Regions from separate parts of the Ensifer sp. ENS03 genome, predicted to be linked through region 1. Evidence: riboswitches for the same ligand, from Rfam matches in the RefSeq annotation. Region 1 holds a riboswitch; each other region holds the start of a gene.
The links. A riboswitch is a leader RNA that binds a small molecule or an ion and turns the genes downstream of it on or off. The one in region 1 is predicted to bind thiamine pyrophosphate.

Region 1 (6,332 bases):
GCGCCGGAAAGTCGATCCATCGCAGACGATCAAAACCACGAATGCCAAGGCTTGCCGTCAGCCGTTCGGACCGTGCCGCATGGGTCGCCATTGCCGGCGCGAGGATGCGGTGGACGAAGGGCAGCGCCATCAGCGCGTTGATCGCAACGACGATGGCAGGTGCAAAGCGCGCGACGTCACCGAAGGGACGCAAAAGCAGGAACCATCCGGCGCCGAGCACCACCGGCGGCACCAAGAGGATCAGCGAGGTGCTGGCACCGATGGCACCGGCAAAGCCGTGGGAGAGCGACGTCGCGTGACGCGGCGCGGTGGCGGTTGCCGCCGCCCGGATCATCACGGCTGCCATGGTGACGGAGGCGAGTGCCGAGGCGAGCGCGATTGCCGCACTCGTCAGCAGCGCCCGGTGCACCGCCGGATCGCGGGCGAGCTTCAGCAGATCGGCTTCGAGTCCGGAGATGAGAACCGCGACCAGCGGCGCGCCGAGAAACAGAAAGGCAAGCGTGATCCAGGTGCCATCACTCAGGCGCGCGATCCTTGACGCGCCATCGAAACGGCGCACAGTGCGGCCACCGGTCATGCCCTCTTCCGGCTCGGTCGCCAGATGACGAAGCAGGAGCAGCAGCAGGCCGGTCATGGCGATCTGCAGGGCTGACAGCGCGATCGCGCGCGGCGGATCGAAATCGAAACGCAGCGCCTGGTAGATCGCCACTTCGATTGTGCTGGCCGCAGGCCCGCCGCCGAGCGTCAGCACGAGGGTGAAGCTGGTGGCGCAGAGCATGAAGACGAGGCCGGCGGCACCCGGCAGGAGGCCGCGCAGCACGGGCCATTCGATGAAGCGAAAGAGTGCGCGTGACGGCATGCCGAGATTGGCGGCGCTGCGCCAGTATTCGGCGGGGATGCGCTCGAGCCCGGCCAGGAACAGGCGCGCTGCAAGCGGCATGTTGAAGAAGACGTGGGCAAGCAGGATGCCGAACAGGCCGTAAATGCTGACGGGCTGCGCGAGGCCGAGCCAGCGCAGGCCGGAATTGAGGAAACCCTGCCGCCCCCAGATCTCGATCAGCCCGAGTGCGCCAACCAGAACCGGCAGTCCGAGTGGCAGCGCCATCAAGCGCAGCAGCCAGATGCGGCCGGGGAACTGCGGTCGTCGCGCTAGCGCCCGGGCGACGGGGATGGCAAAGAGCACGGACAGCAACGTCGAGAGGGTCGCCTGCAGCAGCGTGAAGCGGGTGACGCGCCAGATGTAGGCGTCGAACAGCGCATCGTCGCTCGCGCCGCCCGTCTGGCTCAGCAAGGCGACGATCGCAAGACCGACGAAAAGTACGAAGACGCCGAGGCAGGCTGCCCCGGCGACCACTGTCATACGATTTTCGCGCAGTGCGAACAATCCGGCCTCAGTTCTTGCTCATGGCGGCAAGCCATTCGTCGATCCAGGCCTTGCGGTTCTTGGCGACTTCCTCCGAGGGCAGGAGGAAGGTGTTTTCCGGCTTGACCAGCTTGTTGAAGGCGTCCGGCAGCGGCTCCTTGGTCGCTGCGACCGGCATCATCCAGTTCGTCGTCGGGATGATCGACTGGAAGTCCGGACCGGTCATGAAGGCGAGGAACTGCTTTGCCAGTTCCGGCTGCTTGGCGTTCTTGGTCATGCCGGCGACTTCGATCTGGATGTAGTGCCCTTCGGAGAAGGCAGCGGCCTGGTAGCGCTCGGTGTTTTCCGCGACCATGTGGTAGGCCGGCGACGTGGTGTAGGACAGCACCATCGGCGCCTCGCCCTTGGTGAAGAGGCCATAGGCTTCCGACCAGCCGGGGGTGACGGTCAGAACGCGGTCCTTCAGCTTCGTCCAGGCGGCACCCGCCTCATCGCCATAGACGGCCTTGACCCAGAGCAGGAGGCCGAGGCCCGGCGTCGACGTACGCGGATCCTCGATGACGATCTTCTGCGACGGATCGCCTTCTACCAGCTCCTTCAGGCTCTTCGGCGGCGTCTTCAGCGTCTCGGTGTCGTAGACGACGGCGAAGTGGCCGTAGTCATAGGGCAGGAACGTGTCATCGGAGAAGTTGCCGGGAACGGTGACGCCGGTTGCCTCGACGCCGTGCGGCGCGAAGAAGCCCGTTGCCTTGGCTTCCGCAACGAGGTTGGTGTCGAGACCAAGCACGATGTCGGCCTTGGAGGCCTCGCCTTCGAGCTTCAGACGGGTGAGCAACTCGACGCCGTCGGCCACGCCGACATAGTTGACCTTGCATTCGCAGGTCTTCTCGAAGGCTTCTGCGACCTTGGCGCCCGGGCCCCATTCGGTGATGAAGCTCTCATAGGTGTACACCGTCAGCGTCTTGTCGGCGGCGGTCGCGGCGCCGGAGAAAACAAGGCTCGCGGCCGTCGCAAGGGCTAGCCGGCTAAAGAATTTAAGTTGCGATGAATTGGACATGGCGAGGACCTCTCTCCCAAAGTTCGTTGTTGCATGGGAAAAGGGCGTATCGATCCGATCGCGTCTAATCCCTCCGCCGGTATGAGCCGGATCAGGTTCCGCGGGTTGGCGTTTTGACGCCTCTCAGCCTCCGGCCGCAATGCGGTCGGGAGGCACCCCGTTAGAGCGGCAAGAGATTTACCGCTGCCTCGGTCCCATGGCAAGCGATGTTTACGGCGAAGCAAGGGGACGCCTGGCCGGCACAATGGCTCGTGTTTGCGTATGCCGCCAACTGCGCTACACAACGGCAGCGAGGAGGAAATGTCATGCCCGATATGCTTGTTCGACTTTATGCCCTGCCGGCTGAACCTCAGTCGAAGCTTGGCCTTGGCATCAGCATTCGCCGCGCCATGGCGCCGGAGCGCCGCCTGGTTGTTTCCTGGATCGAAAGGACTTTCGGTGCCGGATGGGCGGGCGAGGCGGAAGCCGCCTTTTCCTCCACCCCTACGCGCATGCACGTCGCTGTCCATGACGGAAAGATCGTCGGCTTTTCCTGCCACGACGTAACGGCACTCGGCTTCTTCGGTCCGACCGGCGTCGACGAAAGCATGCGCGGGCAGGGGATCGGTGAGGCGCTGCTGCTTGCAAGCCTCACGGCGATGCGCGAGGCCGGCTATGGCTACGCGATTATCGGCGGCGTCGGGCCGGCGAAGTTCTACGAGCGAGTGGCCGGCGCCGTCGAAATTCCGGATTCGACCCCCGGCATTTATGCCGGCATGCTTTTCCCCGATCCGGTGCCCGAGGGGCATTGATGGTCTGACCAAAATATCGAGAACCGCTCGTTCGACGGTTTTCTTCGTTTTCCTTCGGCGGTCCTTTGCGCTATGGGCTTTGCCATGGCTCGATCGACCTTCACCATTCTGCTTGGCGGCGCCCTTTCGCTGACCGACCGGCTGGCTCACCAGCTGACCGCAAGTCGCTTCATTGCGGCTGACGGCGGCATGCGCCATGCCCGATTGCTCGGCATCGTGCCGGATGTCTGGGTCGGTGATTTCGACTCGACCGAGGAAGCCCTTCTTGCGGACTACGCCTCCGTCCCGCGCGAGCCCTATCCGGCGGCAAAGGCCGCGACGGACGGGGAGATCGCGGTCGAGGCGGCGTTGTCGCGTGGAGCCGATCGCCTGATTTTCGCCGGCGCCCTCGGCGGTACCCGCAGCGATCACGCCTTCATGCACCTGCTGCATGCCGTCGCCCTTGCCGAGCGTGGCCTTTCCGTGTTGATGACCTCGGGCGAGGAAGAGGCCTATCCGCTGCTGGCCGGCTCGCTCGACCTCGACCTACCCAAGGGCTGCCTCTTCTCGGTGCTCGGGTTGACCGAGCTTACCGGTCTTTCGATCGTCAATGCGCGCTATCCGCTCGACGATTTCACCTTGCCGTTCGGCTCGTCCCGAACCGTTTCCAACGTTGCGGAGGGTCCCCTTCGCTTCACTCTCCAGAGCGGTCGCGCCATTGTGCTCGCCCGCCCCTATGATCTTTCCGGAGCCTGAGCCTTGGCGCCTCCCATTCTGAAACTCGACGACATCTTCCTCACCTTCGGCGGCGCGCCGCTGCTAGCCGGCGCCAATTTTCAAGTCGAACCGGGTGACCGCATCTGTCTGGTCGGCCGCAACGGCTCGGGCAAGTCGACGCTGATGAAGATTGCCGCGGGTCTGGCCGAGGCGCAGTCGGGCGAAATCTTCCGCCATCCCTCCGCGACCATCCGCTATCTGCACCAGGCGCCGGATTTCGACGGCTACGACACGGTGCAGGCCTATGCCGAGGCAGGACTCGGCCCGAGTGACGATCCCTATCGCGTCGCCTATCTGCTGCAGCACCTGGGGTTGACCGGCGAGGAAGACCCGAAGCGCCTTTCGGGCGGCGAAGCGCGTCGCGCGGCGCTTGCCCGTGTCATGGCGCCGGAGCCGGATATCCTGCTGCTCGACGAGCCGACCAACCATCTCGACCTGCCGACGATCGAATGGCTGGAAGACGAACTGATCCGCAGCCGTTCGGCGCTCGTTCTGATCTCGCACGACCGGCGCTTCCTGGAAAAGGTCTCGACCGCGACCGTCTGGCTCGACCGTGGCCAGTCGCGGCGGCTCGACCGCGGCTTTGCCCATTTCGAGGCCTGGCGCGACGAGGTGCTGGAGGCCGAGGAGCTGGAGCAGCACAAGCTCGGCAAAGCGATCGAGCGCGAGGAACATTGGCTGCGCTACGGCGTGACCGCACGACGTAAGCGCAACATGCGCCGCCTCGGTGAGCTGCAGACCATGCGGGCGACCTATCGCGGCCACAAGGGGCCGCAGGGAACGGTACAGGCGACGGCCGCCGACGCCAAGGAATCGGGCAAGCTGGTGATCGAGGCGGAGAAGGTCACCAAGGCCTATGGCGAGCGTACCATCGTCGCGCCGTTCTCGATCCGCGTGCACCGCGGCGACCGCATCGGTCTGGTCGGCCCGAACGGCGCCGGCAAGACGACGCTTCTGAAGATCCTGACCGGGCAGATCGAACCGGATACGGGTACGGTCAAGCTCGGCACCAATCTCGAAATCGCGACGCTTGACCAGAAGCGCGAAGACCTCAATCTCGACGAAACGCTGGCGCACTACCTGACCGACGGGCGCGGCGACAACCTGCTGGTCAATGGCGAGCAGCGCCACGTCACCGGCTACATGAAGGACTTCCTGTTCCAGCCGGAGCAGGCGCGCACCCCGATCCGCGAGCTTTCGGGCGGCGAGCGCGCAAGGCTGATGCTGGCGCGCATCCTCGCGCGCGCAACCAACCTTCTGATCCTCGACGAGCCGACCAACGACCTCGACATCGAGACGCTCGACCTCCTGCAGGAGATCGTCGCCGGTTTTGCCGGAACTGTCATCCTCGTCAGCCACGATCGCGACTTCCTCGACCGCACCGTCACCTCGACGATCGCGCCGGCCAATCCGGAGGCGCCGGATGGACGCTGGATCGAGTATGCCGGCGGTTATTCCGACATGATGGCGCAGCGCAAGGGCGCGATCGAGGAGAAGCGCAAGGCCGAGAAGGCGGAAAAGGCCAAGGCCGATGCAGCGGCCCCTGTCGCCGAAGCGCCGAAGGCTGCCAAGGGTAAGCTTTCCTACAAGCAGAAATTCGCGCTCGAAAACCTGCCGAAAGAGATTGCCAAGGCGGAAGCCGAGGCTGCCAAGCGCGAAGAAAAGATGGCGGACCCCAATCTTTTCACAAAAGATCCAAATGCTTTTGCGAAGCTGGCGCAGGAGCTGGAAAAGCTGCGTGCCGACCTCGCTCGCATGGAAGAGGAATGGCTGGAGCTCGAAATGCTGCGCGAGGAGCTTGAGGGCTGAGACACAACAAAGACGGTCCCGCGCGGGATTGCGAAGGTAATACGTTGAATCCTTGCGAGTTTTACCGTTAAACTGGCAAGGGAAAGATGGCCTTCCGCGTTGAACGTTTTCACAGGGTATGATAAGTAAAACTTATTATATCACCTGTGAACGATCATGATGCCCTTCAAGCTAGAATCCGAAACCATTGGAATGCTTCTGACCGATGTCTCGCGCCTCTTGCGCGGGGCCTTCGACCGCAAGGTCAATGCCATGGATCTGGGCATCACGCCTGGCGAGGCGCGCACGCTGATCCAGGTGGCGCTCACCGAGGGCATCAAACAGGCCGAAATCGCCACACGCATGGGCATTGAGCCGATGACGCTGTCGGCCTATCTCGACAGGCTGGAGGCGAACGGGCTCGTCGCCCGCGTTCCCGATCCGGCGGATCGCCGCGCCAAGAATGTCGTCATCACCGAAAAGGCCGGTCCGTTGTTCAACGAGCTGATGACCGGTCTTCGCGAAATGATGGATGCCTATACGGAAGGGCTGGACTCGGAAGCGCGCGCGCTTCTCT
Region 2 (6,332 bases), on a different contig from region 1:
GGGCACGACAAGGGTTGTACGTTGTATGCGGTGAAGGTGAAGTGAGGAGTGAGGCCGTTACTTCGTAAGCGGCAAGTTGAGGCCGTTCAGCGGGCGTAGTTCCACGGCATCAGCGCGTCGATTTCGCTGCTTGGCCAGCCGTTGGCAATGCGCTCGAGGCTCTCAGGTCAGCGGCTACAATCCGCTGTTTAAGGTGGATCGTGATCCTGGTCCGCTGACCCAGGCGCTGTGTTGGGCGCATTCGCGGCGCAAGTTCTTCCTGCTTGTCGACATCGCCGCCAACGCCAAACGCGGAAAGAATGCTGCCGCGATCTCGCCGGTTGCGCTCGAGGCGGTCAAGCGCATCGACGCGCTGTTCGACATCGAGCGCGACATCAACGGACTTTCGGCCAACGACCGGCTGCAACGACTCAGCAGGACAGCCGTCCGCTCGCTGATGAGCTTGAGGCCTGGCTTCGATCTGAGCGAACAAAGCTGTCTCGCAGTTCACCGGTCACCGAGCCGATCGATTACATGCTGAAGCGCTGGGACGGCTTCACATCCTTCCTCGGCGATGGCCGGATCTGCCTCACCAACAACGCCGCCGAACGGGCGTTGCGCGGCTTCGCTCTGGGCAGGAAGGCATTGCTCTTTGCCGGCTCCGACCGTGGTGCTGATCGCGCCGCATTCATGGCAACGCTGATCATGAGCGCCAAGCTCAATGACATCGATCCACAAGCGTGGCTCGCCGACACCTCGATCCTCGATCACCAGGCTCGAGCAATTTCTCCCGTGGAATTGGCAGCCACCGAAATCCCGACAACATCAGGCTGCTTAGCCTGCGGCCCTGGCCGGATGGTTACGTCTTGGCGGTCTGGATGAGAGTGGAGAGCCTTGCCCATGTTCTTCCGCCGCTGGCATTTCCGGTAATAGGCTATTTTTTCGGACGCTTGCCTGGGGCCGGATGGCACGCGCGACGATGTTGGAGACTATTTCGACGCGCCCGTCGTGGCGGAAGTGTTCGAGAGCTTCACGCCGACTAAGGCATAGCGAATCGCATCGGCGAGTTTTGATTTTCCGGAGATGCGGGGCAGCGTGTCCTGCCAGAGCTTATAGAGATCGGCAACGAATGCAGCGGAAGAATCTTGGCGGGCGGCAACGCGAACATCAGGGCTCTGGCCTGGCACCGTTTCACCGTTTCCTCGATCGACCAAAGCACGCGCATCCTTTCGATCGTCAGCCCCCCGCGATCCGCTCGACTACCAAACCCTGACCCGTATTCTCATCGCTGGGCAGCGTTCAGTATCGAAGCCCCCATGTTCTGGAGATTCAAGTCAGACGCTGTCAGCTGGTCGCTACCGAGCAACCCTCGGAGTAAGAGGTTATGACGAGCCGGGCCCTCCCGAAGAAGGGCCCTTAAGAGGCGTGCATGGAGATCGCGATTAAGGGTCATTCGATTGGAACTGCTGAAAGAAACCGCTCGATTGTCTGAGTAAGGACATAGTCAGGAGAGGTGGAACGACAAAGATCCATATTTAGGCTAGGATTGAAATCAAAAAAAACTTCGCGGAAAATCCTGGAAAACCACCAATTCAGTGTAGATTGAGTTTCACCCAAGCCGCAGAAAGAGTTTCCTGCGACGAACAACTTAGCGTTCACAGGTGCTGAATCATTCAGCCAGTGACGCCGGATTCCAATATGGCCACCGGGACGGTCGGCATCTTTGGACATGATGAGCCGGGGTTGATGAAACAAATCAGCGTTGGTTTCCATGAGGTGATCGTAGGCGGCAACATCAAAAAAGCGGTTCGATAGATCGCCGAGGGTAAAGAATCCTTGCGTGAACTCAGGTCGGAGCGACAACTCAATTCCAAATCTGTCGAGAACACATTTGACAACTTCCCAGCTACCCTTCGGTGATAGGTGCGTATCTAGTTTGCGGAAATAGTCCTGCTGCCCGTCGAGCAAGTCGAAAGTTGATAGGTAATATTGTGCCTGTGAAAACAAGTTCTCGATCTGGCCGTAGACAAACGACCTCTCAGGAATGTGGAAATTCACAAGGTTTCTCAGGGACGACGTTTTCTCGGGAATCGTTAGGTGTACGTATTTGTATGAAGGAAGCAGTTGTTCAGCCCGCCTTCGAAGGATCTTCTCCCATTGCTTTAACCTGGACACAGCGTCATCATCGAGTTCACTTGCCGCGTACATTTCCTGGACTCGATTCGACCCTCCAATAAGGACCGCGTGCCCACCGGGGATCAACAGGGCTGAGCCGTCGATTGATCGCAAGCCGCCGAGTACTGTTATAGACGACACCTCGGAGGGCGAGGGGTGCGGCGCATGAATGCTGCGCCCAATGTAGTTAACAGAAGAGACAAACCGTTCGTACCACTCCCCATTCATTCGCAAATTGGAACGCTTTAGCCACTTGACGGTTTCGCTGAATTTTGCGTCCGAAAAATCTGTGGGCACTCCACCCTCGCTGAAGATGAGGATGTTCTTCAAGAATGCGAGAAACTCATTCCAGATCTGAATTGCCGTCGCAGGATGCGTTTCGCTCTTCGCTTCGAATGTGATTTGCCCCGCGGCTACTGCATCAGGTGTGATTGTGTCGTCTACTTCGAGCGAAAAGCCAATCTTACCGCCGTTTAAGTCTAAAAACTCCCGCTGCCGGCCCCAAACGCAACGCCCTGAAAGCGGCTGCCCATGCCTTAGCGCTGTAATCTGGATCTCCTCCGATGGGTTGTCATGGGCATACGCCCAGCCCGATATGGTTGACGGAAAAGAAATGCAGTCGACGATCCCAGTTAAACTCATGCGTCCCTCGTACGAAATTCGGCCAATCTTCGCTTAGGCCGGCTGCACAGAAATGTTGAACAAACACCGATCCATAATTGCGTCCCAAGTGTCCCGTGAATGGATGGCTGCCTGAAGCGTGGTGGCGAAAATCTGGGCATTCTGGAATGCGAAAGAGTGTCTAGTAGAATTAGCGACAAAAACTCGCACGGCCGAGAGATGAGCCAATCTTAGAGCATGCAAATGATCAAGCCAGAAATAGTCACGCGCGGGGTTGTTAGTTTCAGAGCTCGAACATATTACGACACGATCGCTACTTTCGTCGGCATCATGTAAAAAATCGACAAGGTCAAGCAACCCGTCTGGAGTGACACAAGGTGCTATCCCCGCGCCGAATCTTATTCTCCGCTTTAAGTCTGCGTCCGAAAATGAGTGCGGAGAAACGGCGATGATCTTGGCTTCCGTCAGATTCTTGGACGCCACCAGCGCGGCATATGCGCCGGAGGCCTGACCGAATAGATAGAGCTTTTGATTCTTCAAATCATCTTCGAGGATACGGGTAAGGTCGAGGATTGGTGGCAGTGTTGATGAGCCTTGATACCAGGGACTGGATACGTCCTGCAGGGCCAGGACATTGCAACTAACATACCGTGCGAAGCTCAAAGTTGCGAATTTCTCCATGTAACCAGCGAAAAGCACGAGAGTTCTAGAGTCGTCTGCGCCGGGATAGAAAACTCCGCCGACCTCTTCAGCAAGCTGGTTGACTTCGAATATCTCCTGGTTGATTTCGTCTAATGAGTGATCTGTGAACCGAAAATCACGTGATCTAATTCTGAAACTGTCGCCACTCGTAATCATAGCACTCGCTCTTTGCGGCCCCTGATATGCACCAGCTCTGGGGCGGTGCGGCACCCTTACAACTCTTGGACCTCGCTGTGAACTATAGTGGCTCTGAACTAGCCTCATAAATCCCAAATCGTGAACGCCTCCTTTGTTCGGGGGGAGCACCGTAAGCGGTCCATAGACCCCTGAACTGCCCCCACTTTCGACCGGACACTCAGCATAAGCAGGAAGGCTTAAGCACAGGCTTACAACGTTGAAGGCGACACCCCCAAACGATCGAGGTTGAGGATCGAGCCAGACTCCGTGCCGCGCCCGGTGTATCCAGCCACTATGGACCCCGGCATTCTCTGATTCCTGAGATGCATGCGGGTGCTTGCCGCTTGCCTTGTCGGATGAAAAAAGTAATGTGGGCGCGTCTGTGAATTCGAACGCTCAGACGAAAGGCTCCTTGCGCTCTCACGGCAATAGGGCCTTTTTTGTCCTTGTGAAAGCTTGGATTTCTCGCGAATTGCATCGAACCACGCATTCGAGTTCCAAACTTCGACCATTGACATCCCCAATCATCCGCCCCTAGCATTCTTCTTGCCGAGGGGCGCACTGTCACGGTGCTGAGATGGCGGTGAGCCAGACCCTTGAACCTGATCCGGATCATACCGGCGTAGGAACGGCGAGGGCCCTTCTGCTCACCAGCCGTCTCCGCGCCCATTGTTCGGGTCAAAGTCCGTTTGCGGGAGATCGCGTTGCTGCTGTCTGTTTTTGAACCAGTTATAGAAGGCTCAAGCCTCATTCGGGTGGTCCGATGACTGCGATTGCCGTTACCATCGCAGGTTCGGATTCCGGTGGCGGGGCTGGCATCCAGGCGGATCTGAAGACGTTCTCGGCTCTGGGCGTTTATGGCGCCAGCGTGATCACGGCGGTCACGGCGCAGAATACCCGTGGGGTTTCTGCGGTTGCAGATATCTCCCCGACCGTCGTTACGGCTCAGATCGACGCGGTGTTTTCGGATCTCGCCGTGGGAGCGGTGAAAATAGGCATGGTCTCGCGGCACGAGACGATCGCAGTGATCGCGGCTGGTCTGAAGCGCTACGACCGGCTGGCTGTCATCGACCCGGTGATGGTGGCAACCTCCGGCGATCATCTGATGCGCCCCGACGCGATCGCGACGCTCAAGGAGGAGTTGTTGCCGCTGGCGCTCATTCTGACGCCGAACCTGCCCGAGGCGGCGCTGTTGACCGGACGCGCAATCGCCGAAACCGAAAGCGAGGTCGCGCGTCAGGCGGAGATGCTTCTGAAGCTCGGTGCGCGTTCAGTTCTGATGAAGGGCGGCCATGCCAAGGGCAAGGACGCGATCGATATTTTCTATAGCGGGGAGGACGTCCTCAACCTGTCACGGCCGCGGATCGAAACAAGGAATGATCACGGCACCGGGTGCACGCTCTCGGCAGCAATCGCCTCGGGGCTTGCCAAGGGCATGCCAATTGACGATGCGGTTGTGGCAGCCAAGGCCTACTTGCATGCCGCTCTGGTGGCGGCCGATGGCCTGACCATCGGACAGGGGCATGGGCCAGTGCATCACTTTCATCATTGGTGGGGCAACGACAAGGGGTCGGGCGCCGCGGCTTCGAAAGTAGCCGAAGCCCAGGGCGCTCTTGGTCGTGCTTCGCAATCTGGCTGAGCAGTGTGGGCTTCGGGTCTATCTCAGGCCACTGCGGCGCTCGGCGCAGCCGGTTGCTCGCCCTTCAGCATCTTGCGGTAGAGCGCCACATGCTCGCGCGCGCAATCGACATGGCTTGTCGGCCGCCTAAGCGTTGCCCGAAGATTGTCCCATGAGCGCGGCGCGCTCAAAACGTCGATAAGGCGGTCGGCCAGATCCTGGGCGCTGCCGGCGCGGAAGTGATAGCCATCCAGCCGGTCGCGAACTTTTTCGGCCATGCCGCCGATATCCGAACACAGGATCGGCCGGCCGTGATGCAATGCTTCCTGGATGACGACGGGAGAATTTTCCCACCAGACCGAGGGCATCACCACCCAGTCAACCGAGCGCATCAGCCGCGGCATGTCCTGGTTCTGGTAGGCGCCGTAGAAGCGGACGCGACGACCGGCGTCTTCGATCAGTTTTGCCACCTTCTCCTGGTAGTCCTTCGGCTGACGCTCGAGGTTCCCGCCAAAGATCATCAGCGAGGAATCATCGCCCCAGATGTCGTCGGGCACGCGCGATACCGCGTCGATCAGCACGTGAACGCCCTTGAACGGTGTCATCTGCCCGAAATAGGCAAAGCGGTTGCGTCGGGCCGTCGGCGACGGCAATTCGCGGGCTGGCGCCTTGTCGCCCATGACGATGCCGTTTTCGATCACGAAGATCTTTGCAGCTTCGAGCCCCCACTCGACATAGCGGTTGGCGAGAAAGGCGCTCGGCGCGATGAAGGCATCGGCGAGATTGAGCATGCCGCGCACGAACTGTTCGCGGCGAACGAAGCGCGACACCGGGATTTCAGGGAAGCACGTGTGACAACTGATCGGTGAGGCGCCGTTGCAAAGCTGGCCCGAAGGGCGTTTCACCATTTGCCCGTGATTGTGGCAGATCGGCAGATATTCGTGGAACGTCACGACGATGCGCGCCTTGGGCAGAGCATCGCGAACGGCGTAGAGCGCTTCCAGGCCGAAGCCGAGAATATGATGGAAGTGAACGACATCAGGCTTGATGTCGCCGACGA
Region 3 (6,332 bases), on a different contig from region 1:
AGCGGCAGCAACCCGACACGGTTCCGCCAGGCGGCAAGGCGCGGCAGTCCCTGCGGCGCCCACTTCATAGCCTTGAGAATGGTCGGGTAAACCGGTCCGAGCGCGACATAGTCGGGCTTGGCAGCAAGTGCTGTCTCCAGTTCCGTCTCGTCATGGGTGCTGAGTCCGAGCTTCAGGCCGGCGGCGCGGATTGCAGTAAGGTCGGCCTCCGCCAGGTCCTCCTGGCCGAGATGGACGAAGTCGCAGCCTTCCGCGATCGCCAGTTGCCAGTAGTCGTTGACGATGAGCTGGCAGCCCTGCTCGTCGCAAACGGCCTTGGCCGCGCGGATCTCGCGGCGGATCTCCGCTTCCGTACGATCCTTGACGCGTAGCTGCACCAGCTTGACGCCGAGCGGCACCAGCCGCTCGATCCAATCCGCGCTGTCGACGATGAGATAGAAGGGGTCAAGTTTCACGCAAACACCGCCTTTCCGATGACGGGGGTGGAAGGGACGGCAAAATCGCGCGGTTCGAGCATGCCCGCCTCGAAGGCCTGCCGGCCGGCATCGATCGCGCCCGCGAACGCAGCGGCCATCAGCGCGGGCTTGGCGGCGCCGGCTACAGCGGTGTTGAGCAGGACGGCATCGAAGCCGAACTCCATCACCCTCGTTGCGTGCGAGGGCCGGCCGATGCCGGCATCGACGATCAGCGGCACATCGGGAAAGTTGGCCCGCATTGCCCTGAGCGCCTGGATGTTTTGCGGCCCCATGGCGCTGCCGATCGGCGCGCACCAGGGCATCAGCACCTTGCAGCCGGCTTCCACGAGCCGTTCGGCAACCACGAGATCATCCGTGGTGTAGGGAAAGACTTCGAACCCTTCGGCCGAGAGGATGCGCGCCGCCTCGACCAGCCCGAAGACATCGGGCTGCAGCGTATCGTGGTGGCCGATCACTTCGAGTTTCAGCCAGTTGGTGCCGAAGACCTCGCGCGCCATCTTGGCCGTCAGCACCGCCTCTGACACCGAGTGGCAGCCGGCGGTGTTCGGCAGCACGTGCACGCCGAGCGCCCGGATCAGTTCGAAGAAGGCGCCGCCCTGGCGGCCTCCGGCGGTTTCGCGCCGGAGCGAGACCGTGACGACCTCAGTGCCTGACGATCGCACCGCATCTTCCAGAACGGCGGGGGAGGGGTAGCGGGCGGTGCCGAGCAGCAACCGTGAGCGCAGGTCCTGTCCATAAAGCGTCAGCATGTCTCAGCCTCCTTTCATCGGCGAGAGAATTTCGATTCGGTCCCTGTCGCTGAGCGCATGACCCGAACGGTCGGCCCGGTGCACCAGTTCGCCGTTGACGGCGGTGGCGAGCCAGTCGCCTTCGAAATCAAGGGCGGCCAGAAGCTCGGCGAGGGTGGTGACGGCGAGGTCGTGATCCTCGCCATTGACGGTCAGTCTCATGCGGCATCTCCCTTCAGGTCCTGCGCAAGCGCGAGGTCGGCTGCTTCCGCCGCCAGGGCCGGTGAAAGCAGGAAGCCATGGCGGTAAAGTCCGTTGATCGTGATGGTCTGCCCGGTGCGCAGGGCGCGCGGCAGGTTGTTGGCGAAGGCGGGGCGGACGCCGGCGCCGGTTTCGAAGAGGCGCGCTTCGCCGAAGGCCGGATGCAGCGCATAGGCGGCGTTCAGCAGTTCCATGAGGGAGCGGGCGGTGATCGGTCCGCCGTCATCCGTCTCGATCATCGTCGCCCCGCACATGAAGAGGCCGCCGCCGCGCGGCACGATGTAGAGCGGGATGCGGGGATGAATGAGCCTGACCGGCCGCGACAGCTCCACGTCGCTTGTCTGCAGGTAGAGCATTTCACCGCGCACGCCCCGCAGGCCCGGCGTTTCGCCGACGCGTGCCGCGCCGGCGCAGTCGGCGACGAGATCGTGGTGGCCATCGTCGCTCGTCTCATCGAGGAATGTGACGCCGTGATCGACAAGCTTCTGCCGCAACCGGCTCAGCGCCCGGCGCGGGTCGAGATGCGCCTCACCGGGAAAAAACAGCGCCTCGCGGAAACGTCCGGCAAGCGCCGGTTCCAGCCGTTCGATCGCGGCGGCGTCGAGCCATTCGAAGCCGGAGGTGCGTGAGGCAAAGCGCTTGAGTTCGCCCGCATCCCGTGGCGGGGCGACGACAAGCGTGCCGTTTCGGGAAACCTCGCCTGGCAGGGCGTCGTCCCACCAGTCGATGGCGCCGATGCCCTTCGTCAGCACCACCTCTTCGGCGCTTTCGCGTTCGCACCAGGGTGCCAGCATGCCGCCGGCAAACCAGGAGGCCGCGCCGGCAAAGCCTGGCTTTTGCTCGACAACCGTCACCGCGACACCGCGGGCGCTAAGTTCATGCGCCAGACAGAGCCCTGCGACGCCGGCACCTTTGACGAGGATCCGCATGGCTCAGTGTTCCCGCGAGGCGTGGGCGGGCCGTCGTGAGGGAAGCGGGATGGTGTTGGCGGTGTGCATGCCGAGGCTCCGATTGTGGAGACCCAGTTCACGAGCGAAGGAAGGGGAAGGACGCCTTGCCGTTGAATGGTCGCGTGAACGCGACGTTTGCGGCAGCGATGTCTGCACCGTCCCTACGCCAGTATGAACTGGATCAGGTTCAACGGGTCACTGCGCCGCGCAAACCGCATAGCAGAATCTCAGCCCCTTGGCGGGACACCCCTGGTGAATGCTCCAAGCTGACCGTTCGGGGCGGTTTTTGTCAAGAGCCAGCATTCGTGTGCTATGTGATCTCATCTGCCGAAAAAATTATCTATAATTTTTCGACAAGAAAGCGGAAGCGTTGGCGGCGTGATGAAAGGAGGTAGGGCAACCGGGTGGAGCGGGTCGAAAAACACCGGAGAAGCCCAGCCGCGTCCTTGTTTCTCGGGTGCGGTACGCCCGATTTCGGAAATGGGAGCTGCGACCGATTGATTGGTGATTGTTGCCCCGTCTCGGCGGTTTCCAGATTCACTCACGGTCAAAAATACAACCATAAGGGTATGTTCTAACAGAAACTCTCCATCTGGGTGCTTGCGAACTTTGTTGGTCGATAAAATTATAGATAATATCAGATTCTATCTATTTCGCGTTTGCAATGACCTGGAGGACGAGCCGAAATGCTGGACGGAACCCTATCAACTGGCGCTAATTTTACCCCGGGTGACGCGGGCGAATCCCGCTGGACCCAAGCGGAAGCCGAAAAAATCTATAATTTGCCGTTCAACGATTTGCTCTACCGCGCACACACGGTCCATCGTGCGCAGTTCGATCCCAACGCCATCCAGATGAGCCGGCTGCTCTCGATCAAGACCGGAGGCTGCGCCGAGGATTGCGGCTATTGCAGCCAGTCCGCCCACTATCCGACCGGGCTCAAGGCATCGAAGCTGATGGAGGTCGAGCGTGTGCTTGCCGAGGCGCGACAGGCGCGCGACGGCGGTGCGACGCGCTATTGCATGGGGGCCGCCTGGCGCAGCCCGAAGGACCGCGACATGGACGCGATCGTCGCCATGATCGGCGGTGTGCGGGCTCTTGGCATGGAAACCTGCATGACGCTCGGGATGCTGACGCCGGACCAGTCCGCACGGCTCGCCGAGGCCGGGCTCGACTACTACAACCACAATGTCGATACCTCCGAACGCTTCTACGGCGAGATCATCACCACCCGCAGCTTTGCCGACCGGCTGGAGACGCTCGCGAATGTCCGCGACGCCGGCATCAAGGTCTGCGCCGGTGGCATTCTCGGCATGGGCGAAACCGCCGACGACCGGATCTCCATGCTGGTGACGCTCGCCAATCTGCCGGTGCCGCCCGAAAGCGTGCCGATCAACATGCTGATCCCGATCCCGGGCTCGAAGCTGGCCGATGCAGCGCCCGTCGATCCGATCGATTTCGTCCGCACCATCGCGCTTGCCCGCATCCTGATGCCGCTATCGCATGTCCGGCTTTCGGCCGGCCGGACCGACATGAGCGACGAGACGCAGGCGCTCTGTTTCTTCGCCGGCGCCAATTCGATCTTTGTCGGCGAAACCCTGCTGACCGCCGACAATCCCGGCGAGGACCATGATGCGGCGCTCTTCCGACGCCTGGGGTTGAAGCCGATGGCTCCGGCGGCAAGGCAGGATGCGGCCGAATGACCCTGGGTCTGTTTGCGCGCTATGAGAAGACGCTGGAGGGCCTTGATCGCAAGGGCCGCCGGCGCGCACTTGCCCCCGCTGGCGGCCTGGACTTCACCTCGAACGACTACCTGGCGCTCGCCGCTTCGACGCGGCTGAAGGCGGCGATAACGAGTGCCATCGCGCGCGGCGTGCCGGTCGGCTCCGGCGGCTCACGGCTGTTGCGCGGCAATCACGAAGAACACGAGGCGCTTGAGGCGGAAGCGGCCACCTTCTTCGGCGCGGAACGAATGCTCTTCTTCGGCAGCGGCTATGCCGCCAATGCTGCCCTGTTTTCGACGCTGCCGCAGCGCGACGACCTCATCGTCCACGATGCCCTGATCCATGCGAGCGCCCATGAAGGCATCGCTGCGAGCAAGGCCGATTCGGTTGCGGCAGCGCACAACGATATCGACGCCTTTGCCGATGCGATCGGCCAATGGCGCCGCGCCGGCGGCACAGGGCGCCCGTGGATTGCCGTCGAAAGCCTCTATTCGATGGATGGCGATCGGGCGCCGTTCGCCGACCTCTTAGCGCTTGCCGCGCAGCATGACGGCTTTCTCGTCATCGACGAGGCGCACGCGACCGGCGTCTTCGGGCCGGAAGGTCGCGGTCTCGCGGCTGAGCTGGAGGACCGGGAGAACGTCGTCATGCTGCATACTTGCGGCAAGGCGCTCGGTGTTTCCGGCGCACTGGTCGGAGCAAGCGCCGTGCTTTGCGATTATCTCGTCAACCGCGCCCGCAATTTCATCTATTCGACCGCGCCCTCGCCACTCATCGCGGCCGCGGTGCGTGAAGCGCTCGCCGCCCTCGTCGACGAGCCGGAACGCCGCGCCGCATTCGACGGCCTCAGGTCTTTCGCCAACCGGGCGCTCGCCGAGGTGCTCGGCATCGAAGGCAGCGGCTCGCAGATCCTGCCCATCCCGATCGGTGATAACGGCCGAGCGGTCCGCATCGCCGCCCGCATGCGGGCCGAGGGTTACGATGTCAGGGCAATTCGCCCGCCGACGGTGCCGGAAGGCACCGCGCGTCTTCGGATCGCCATCACCCTCAATGTCGACCGGGCCGCAATCGTGCAGATGCTGCAGCAGTTGAAGATCACGATCGCGAAGGAGCGGCCATGAAAACCCGTATCGTAGTCACCGGTACCGATACCGGCATCGGCAAGACCATCTTTTCCGCGGCGCTTACCGATGCGCTCGACGGTTGCTACTGGAAGCCTGTGCAGTCAGGGCTCGACGAAGAAACCGACAGCGAGACCGTCGCCCGGCTCGGTCGGTTGTCGTCTGACCGCGTCCTGCCCGAAGCCTACAGGCTCGCAACACCGGCGTCGCCGCACCTGTCAGCACGGATCGACGGCGTCACCATCGACCCGGAGCATCTTTCCCCGCAGGCGGTGGAACGACCGCTGGTGATCGAAGGCGCAGGCGGGCTTTTGGTGCCGCTGACGGAGCACACGGTCTTTGCGGATGTCTTTGCGCGCTGGCTGATCCCGGTGGTTGTCTGCGCTTGCACCGGGCTCGGCACGATCAACCACACCCTCTTGTCGCTCGAAGCGCTGCGCCGCCGCGCAATTCCCGTTCTCGGCGTCGCCTTCATTGGCGACGCGCAGGAGGACAGCGAAGCGATCATCACGCGCCTTGGCGGGGTGCGCCGGCTCGGGCGGCTGCCGCGGCTCGACCCGCTGACGCCCGACCGCCTGCGCCACGCCTTCGCCGAGAATTTCAACATCGCCGATTTTCGAGGGATGCCGGCATGAAGAGCTCCGCCGTCTGGTATCCCTTCACCCAGCATGCCCTCGAACCGGCGATGCGCCGCATCGTCGGCACCGAAGGAGCGTATCTCGTCGACGAAGATGGCGCGTCGATCCTCGATGCGATTTCGTCCTGGTGGGTTATCACCCACGGCCACCGTCACCCCACGATCATGGAGGCGATCCGCAGGGCTACGGAGACCTACGACCAGATCATCTTCGCCGAATATACTCACGCACCGGCGGAAGACCTGGCGCGCGGGCTGATCGAGATCGCACCGCCCGGGCTCGCCCATGTGTTTTATTCCGATAGCGGTTCGACTGCGGTCGAGGTCGCGTTGAAGATGGCGCTCGGGTTCTTCCACAACAGCGGCCAGCCGCGGAGCCGGATCTGTGTGCTGGAGCATGGCTATCACGGCGACACGATCGGCACGATGTCGGCC

Region 2: another riboswitch for thiamine pyrophosphate. It lies ahead of thiD (bifunctional hydroxymethylpyrimidine kinase/phosphomethylpyrimidine kinase); the one in region 1 lies ahead of thiB (thiamine ABC transporter substrate binding subunit).
Region 3: another riboswitch for thiamine pyrophosphate. It lies ahead of thiO (glycine oxidase ThiO); the one in region 1 lies ahead of thiB (thiamine ABC transporter substrate binding subunit).

What each region holds. Positions count from the first base shown of each region.
Region 1 is NZ_JACVAV010000004.1:198,373-204,704, forward strand. Features, by position in the region: gene thiP (thiamine/thiamine pyrophosphate ABC transporter permease ThiP) at 1-1,384, opposite strand, end outside; gene thiB (thiamine ABC transporter substrate binding subunit) at 1,392-2,420, opposite strand; TPP riboswitch at 2,472-2,590, opposite strand; gene IB263_RS17280 (GNAT family N-acetyltransferase) at 2,726-3,211, shown strand; gene IB263_RS17285 (thiamine diphosphokinase) at 3,296-3,946, shown strand; gene IB263_RS17290 (ABC-F family ATP-binding cassette domain-containing protein) at 3,950-5,776, shown strand; gene IB263_RS17295 (MarR family winged helix-turn-helix transcriptional regulator) at 5,936-6,332, shown strand, end outside.
Region 2 is NZ_JACVAV010000008.1:139,027-145,358, forward strand. Features, by position in the region: partial or broken gene IB263_RS24625 (IS66 family transposase) at 194-861, shown strand; partial or broken gene IB263_RS24630 (transposase) at 839-1,216, opposite strand; gene IB263_RS24635 (hypothetical protein) at 1,429-2,796, opposite strand; gene IB263_RS24640 (hypothetical protein) at 2,830-3,633, opposite strand; TPP riboswitch at 4,197-4,300, shown strand; gene thiD (bifunctional hydroxymethylpyrimidine kinase/phosphomethylpyrimidine kinase) at 4,418-5,293, shown strand; gene IB263_RS24650 (glycosyltransferase family 4 protein) at 5,317-6,332, opposite strand, start outside.
Region 3 is NZ_JACVAV010000003.1:448,344-454,675, forward strand. Features, by position in the region: gene IB263_RS14915 (thiamine phosphate synthase) at 1-455, opposite strand, end outside; gene IB263_RS14920 (thiazole synthase) at 452-1,225, opposite strand; gene thiS (sulfur carrier protein ThiS) at 1,229-1,426, opposite strand; gene thiO (glycine oxidase ThiO) at 1,423-2,394, opposite strand; TPP riboswitch at 2,556-2,676, opposite strand; gene bioB (biotin synthase BioB) at 3,102-4,118, shown strand; gene IB263_RS14940 (8-amino-7-oxononanoate synthase) at 4,115-5,260, shown strand; gene bioD (dethiobiotin synthase) at 5,257-5,895, shown strand; gene IB263_RS14950 (adenosylmethionine--8-amino-7-oxononanoate transaminase) at 5,892-6,332, shown strand, end outside.